Regions from separate parts of the Bacillus sp. FG16 genome, predicted to be linked through region 2. Evidence: a T-box and tRNA genes for the amino acid it is inferred to sense, from the RefSeq annotation. Region 2 holds a T-box; the other holds one or more tRNA genes.
What was found. The T-box of region 2 lies ahead of ACODS7_RS10360 (valine--tRNA ligase). A T-box ahead of a tRNA ligase gene usually reads a tRNA of that ligase, here a tRNA-Val.
Positions count from the first base shown of each region.

Region 1 (3,439 bases), on a different contig from region 2:
CAAATTCAAATGACTTTCGTACAATAAAGTAGAATATATTAGAAAGCACCTTAAACTGAGGAGGAACTCAATGGCGCGTTGTACGTATTGTAAAACGAAATGGAAAGTAAAAGATGTATGGTCGATACTCATGACATTTGAAAAAGATTGTCCGTATTGTTTTGGGAGGCAATATCTATCAAAGAAAACAGTGAACGCTATGCCAGAACTCATAAGCTTACCTTTACACTTCTTGTTCCCTTTTCTTGTTGATTTGAGTGATGAAGGTCCTTTGGATTGGTATCGGAAATAATATAACCTCTACATCCTAAGACTACTTTCTACTAAATTCGCTTCTCATCATTATCCCTTTATACATTACTATCATAATCGCTTATACTTTCCCTTTTGAAGATCCCGTAGCTCAGCATGAAGAGCGTCCCCTGAACAAGATTTATCAATTATGACTTTAATTAACGATGATATATTGTATACTGTTAAACATAAAAAGTTAGCATTAAGTTCCAATTAAATATTAATTGAAACCCAACACTACTTGTATTCTGAATTACAGAATACAAGTAGTGTTTTTTATTATGCATTTTTACATACAGTATGATTTTTTCTTGTAAATAGATAATAATGGTATATAATAAAATCAACGTTTTACCAATAAAAGGTAATAAAGAGTGGTGGAATAAGCAAATAACCAAAACGTATTAACAGATTTGTTCTATGTAAATCATGATACATATATGGAATCAAAACTATGAAATTTTATGTAGAGGTTAGATTACTACAAGATGAAAGATTCATAGCGAATACACTCGAGGAAAAAAGCGTTCGATTAGATTAATGTTATAAAACTACTTAATGTGATATCTATGGAACGAATTGAGAATATACTTAGGGGGAATTTCAAGTGAAAACATTTGGTAAAGTATTATTAACAGGAGCTTTAGCTTTAGGTGGTTTAACAGCTATGAACATTGATACACCGAAGGCACATGCTGACGGAGCAAGCGAGTTCTGTCGTTATATTTGTGGTCCTAGCGAAACGTTGAATGGTATTACAGTTCAAGTACACGCTACAGAATATAGCTTTGGTCAAAACGTAATTGCAAGAATTACAAATGAACGAGCTGAAGATATTCATTACAATGTCAGCATCGAGAAAAAATATGGCGATAACTGGGGAGAATATGATACTTTCTTCCATTGGCAAAATCAATGGGTTCCAGCTGGAAGTAATGATGAAATTTCTACTTTCACAGGATATGGCGAAAACATTTCAGACAATGGAACATATCGCTATAAAGTTGAAGTTGTAAGTGCTGACGGTTCTGTAGATACAATTTACACAGCAGGAATGACAGTTACAGGACGATAGCTCATGAACGAGCTCCATTATTTATGATTGTATTTTTGAAAATATCATTGATAATCGCGGTGATATTATTATTAAAATAAGCTCTTCGGGGCTTATTTTTTATATAAAAATTGGAATGATAATATCCAGAAAGTTAAATCTTTACACCATTAAAGTTTGTTGCTATTATAGGAATACATCAAATGTTACAATATTCAATAAATTATACAAATCCTTCGATTACACGAATGAAATGAAAACACATTGCTGATCGTAATATTTATAGTTGGGATCCCGTAGCTCAGCAGGGAGAGCGCCACCTTGACAGGGTGGAGGTCGCTGGTTCGAGGCCAGTCGGGATCATAGGAAAAACCCCTTGATATTCAAGGGGTTTTCTTTATGTAGCAAATAAATGATTATGATTAAAACTAAATTCCCCCCCCTACTTCTTGTCTTCATTTTGGAGAAAGACATAAATTATATCAATCATCGCTCTGCGTTGTTCGCCAGAACTCGATTCTTTACTCTCTTTTGGGATCTTTTTAAAGTTCTCTTTGAAAAATAGCTTAATACAATAATTTATATATAAAAATTATCGTAACAACAAAAAACTACATAGATTAACTATGTAGTCTTTTTAAATATGAATAAACCAATCCTATTTTTGCCCTAACTTGATTGCCTTTTTGATATTACTAAATGCACCTTTACCATATATTAATACGCCACCGCGGTAAACACGACTCGTTAAACCAATCATTATACATATTGTTGCGATTAGAATCCCTAATGCTAGCGCAATCTCCCATACTGGGATATTAAGGAATCCAATTCGTACAAGCATAACTATAGGAGTAAAGAAAGGTACATAACTAGTAATGGTAACAACCATGCTGCTTGGATTTGACATTCCATAAATTGCGATATACAAAGCAGCAAGTAACATAAACATCAGCGGCATAACAGCTTGAGAAGATTCCTCTATACGCGTAATGATAGAGCCAAATAGACAAGATAATGAGCCATATAATAAGAATCCTAATGTGAAGAATAGAATCCCATAAAACACTAGAGTTGGAGCAACAGAATTTAAATCAATACTATTTAAAATATCATTTTTCGAATCATTAATTGCTGTTTTATATCCAACAGTTGCGACCAAGCCCCAAATTATGATTTGCGTAATACCAGCCAATAATGTCGAGAATAGCTTCGCATATAAATGTTTGGTAGGCGAAATACTTGAAACAACTAACTCCATAACACGAGAAGATTTCTCTGTTGCAACATCTGTTGCTAATTGTGCAGCATACATTAATATCATTACATAATTTAGCATGATAAAGACATTAATTAAAATCCCTACACCCTCAGTATGTTCTCCATCTTTAACCTTATCTGAAACCGTTTTGGTATGAATTTCTACTGGCGTTGTTAACACCTTTAATTCATCTTGCGATAGATTCAATTGCTGGGCGAAGTTAGAAGATTGTATTTGAGATAAAATCGTTTGAACCTTGCTAACATCTTGCTGATTTACATCCGTCTCAGTTATATACGTAGCCTTTAATTGTTTATTATTCAATTCCTCTACAACGATTGCATATGTATAATCACCATTTTTAACACCTGATTCTGCTTTTTGTTTATCCGTGCTACGTTTAACTTGTATCTTACTATCGACATTTTTAAACACTTGATGAATGGTTGAATATAATTCTTCTTTTTCTGTAACAACAACAACTTGATCGTCCTCGTTACCTGCAAACAAGTTATAAATCTTGTCAAAATTCATCAATCCTATAATTAACAGAGAAACTATTATTGTAATAGCAAAATATGATTTTGATTTCACTTTAGATTTATAGTTTTGTAAAAAAATTGTCCAGAAACTACTCATTTTGTGCACCTACTTTCGCAATAAAGATATCATTTAATGTAGGCTCTTCTACTGCAAACTTTTTAACATATCCTAATTTTGTTATCTCTTTAAATAAAACATGTGAAACTTCTTCATATGAAATTTTAAGAGTAACTGCATTTTTACGTTTCTTCATACTTTCTACACCTTTTATTTCTTTCAAATGGTCA
Region 1 is NZ_JBMDKC010000024.1:5,199-8,637, forward strand. Features, by position in the region: gene ACODS7_RS11260 (hypothetical protein) at 71-292, shown strand; gene ACODS7_RS11265 (hypothetical protein) at 902-1,369, shown strand; tRNA gene ACODS7_RS11270 (tRNA-Val) at 1,639-1,711, shown strand; gene ACODS7_RS11275 (ABC transporter permease) at 2,007-3,248, opposite strand; gene ACODS7_RS11280 (ABC transporter ATP-binding protein) at 3,241-3,439, opposite strand, start outside.
Region 1: it has a tRNA-Val gene. The T-box ahead of ACODS7_RS10360 (valine--tRNA ligase) is inferred to sense a tRNA for this amino acid. The anticodon was not compared.

Region 2 (3,439 bases):
GGAAGTGAGTGTTTTCACTCGCTTCTTTTCTTAGAGGCTATGTTTTGAATAGAAAGGGTTATTCGTATGGATATTGAATTACGAAATCACTATGAACCTATCGTGAGGCAATATAGATTGGATACGCAGCATATGGAAGAGCACGGAAGTGTAATGAAAATTTATACGAATCAAGGTCCATATGCACTCAAGAAAATAGAAGGCAGAAAGTTAGAGCGGAATAATTTTCTGCATCATATTCAATATTTGAAGGAGAAAGGTTTTTCAAATTATGTACCTATATACCATGCGACGGATGGAAATTATATTTTAAGTGACGGGACGTATAATTATTATTTAATGCCTTGGTTAGAACGTGCAGAAGGAAACGGCGAAGACAATGATCAATACCATAAAATGTTTCAGACACTCGGAACGTTGCATCAAAAAACTGTGAAGGAAGAAACATATACGGAAGAAGATTTAGAAAAACATTATACAACTATATCCGATCGCTGGGAAAATGATGGTGAGATGTTAGAAGAGTTTCTCGTAGAATCTGAATCGAAATGGTATATGTCTCCGTTTGAATTACAATATTGTACGTACTATCATCATGTAATGAGCGCGCGTGAATTTGCAACGAAGCAATTAAATGAGTGGAACGATGCGATGAAAGAAAAAGAGAAAACACGTATTACTTTTGTGCACGGTAACGTGTCGCTTAATCATTTTTTATTTGACTATGAGCGGAATGGCTATTTTATTAGTTTGGAAAAATCGAAGTTTGCAACGCCTGTGCAAGATATAGTAGGTTTTTATTCGCGGTCTTTAAACACATATCCAATCGCAAGAAGTGATCGGTTTGAATGGTATCAAATGTATCAAAAAAATTTTCCATTTACGAAAGAAGAGCAACTTCTCATGTTTGCTTATATGACGTATCCATCACAATTTATTCGACAAATCGGGTCTTATAGGAAAAGAAAAGATAATCGCAGCGAGGAAAATGAACTGCGCGAAGTAAAGAGTTTGCAACAATCGCATTGGCTCGTTAGCAATATAGAATATTTCCTGTCACAATTACAAGCTGCCCAGCAAGGGAACGGGTAAAGTGAAACTTTAATCAGTGGGTGGCTCCCATCTAACTTCTTTGCTTCAGTTGAATTTTGAGGTGGGGGTCTTACTGCCCACAAATAGCGGGATAAAGAAGATAAGTAGAGAATGCTACTTATCTTTTTTGTATTCACCCGAAAAGCCATAGTTTTAAATTTATCTTGACGAATAAGGTTTCGTTTTTTACACTATTGTATATAATAATTAACAATCATATAAATGCCTTGAAGGGGAAGAGTATAACATGAAACGTCTTCAGAGAGGAGAATCATTAGCTGGGAGATTCTCTAGATAGTTATGTTAGAAGGTAGCCCTGGAGCATCTTTTCTGAACGGAATAGTTCTCATTAGGAAAAGACGGATTTGTCCGTTATCAAATTAAGAGTATAAGCAAATTATGAATTTGTTTGTAAATAAAGGTGGTACCGCGATGTCCCTCGTCCTTTTTGGATGAGGGACATTTTTTATTTTAAGGAGGGAAAATAATGTCAAACACGGAAAAGAATTTACCAACTAAATATGATCATATGTCCGTTGAAGAAGGCCTTTATCAATGGTGGCTTGAAGGCAAGTATTTTGAAGCAACAGGAGACGAGAAGAAACAACCGTATACAATTGTAATTCCACCTCCGAACGTAACTGGTAAGTTACACTTAGGTCATGCTTGGGATACAACTCTTCAAGATATTTTAACTCGTACGAAGCGTATGCAAGGATACGATGTGTTATGGCTTCCAGGAATGGACCATGCTGGTATCGCAACACAAGCGAAAGTAGAAGGAAAACTTCGTGAAGAAGGTATTTCACGTTACGATCTTGGCCGTGAGAAATTCCTTGAAAAAGCTTGGGAGTGGAAAGAAGAGTACGCTTCTCACATTCGTCAACAATGGGGGAAAGTTGGTTTAGGGCTAGACTATTCTCGCGAACGTTTCACATTAGACGAAGGTTTATCTGATGCGGTTAATAAAGTATTCGTTCAATTATACGAAAAAGGCTTAATTTACCGCGGTGAATATATTATCAACTGGGATCCAGCAACACGCACAGCTCTTTCTGATATTGAAGTAATTCATAAAGAAGTTCAAGGTGCATTCTACCATATGAACTATCCGTTAACAGACGGTTCAGGTCACATTCGCCTTGCTACTACTCGTCCAGAAACGATGCTTGGTGATACAGCGGTAGCAGTTCATCCAGAAGATGATCGTTACAAACATTTAATCGGAAAAACAGTTACACTTCCAATCGTAGGCCGTGAGATTCCGATTATTGCTGATGAGTACGTAGAAAAAGACTTCGGAACAGGCGTTGTAAAAATTACACCAGCTCATGATCCGAACGACTTTGAAGTGGGTAACCGTCATGACTTACCACGCATCTTAGTAATGAACGAAGATGGATCGATGAACGAAAAAGCTGGTAAGTATAACGGTATGGATCGTTTCGAATGCCGTAAAGAATTAGTGAAAGACTTACAAGAAGCTGGCGTATTAGTAGAAATCGAGCCTCATATGCATTCAGTAGGTCATAGTGAGCGTAGCGGTGCAGTAGTTGAGCCTTACTTATCAACACAATGGTTCGTAAAAATGGCTCCACTTGCAGAAAAAGCAGTAGCACTTCAACAAAAAGAAGAAGAAAAAGTAACGTTCGTACCAGAGCGTTTTGAAAACACATATTTACGCTGGATGGAAAACATTCATGACTGGTGTATTTCTCGTCAATTATGGTGGGGACACCGCATCCCAGCTTGGTATCATAAAGAAACTGGTGAAGTATACGTAGGTACAGAAGCACCAGCAGATATTGAAAACTGGAATCAAGATAACGACGTACTTGATACATGGTTCAGTTCAGCGTTATGGCCATTCTCAACACTTGGTTGGCCAAATGAAGATTCAGCAGACTTCAAACGTTACTATTCAACAGATGCACTAGTAACTGGTTATGACATCATCTTCTTCTGGGTATCTCGTATGATTTTCCAAGGTTTAGAGTTTACAGGCGAGCGTCCATTTAAAGATGTATTAATTCACGGTTTAGTTCGTGATGAGCAAGGTCGTAAGATGAGTAAATCTCTTGGTAACGGTATTGACCCAATGGATGTTATCGAGAAGTACGGTGCAGATGCAATGCGCTATTTCTTATCAACAGGAAGTGCACCAGGTCAAGATTTACGTTTCAGCATGGAAAAAGTAGAATCTACTTGGAACTTCATTAATAAAATTTGGAACGCATCACGTTTCGTATTAATGAACATGGATGACATGAAGTATGAAGAAATCGATTTAACTGGTGAAAAATCAGTTGCAGATAAGTGGATCTTAACTCGCTTAAACGAAACGATC
Region 2 is NZ_JBMDKC010000021.1:33,779-37,217, forward strand. Features, by position in the region: gene ysxE (spore coat protein YsxE) at 67-1,092, shown strand; T-box leader at 1,311-1,542, shown strand; gene ACODS7_RS10360 (valine--tRNA ligase) at 1,580-3,439, shown strand, end outside.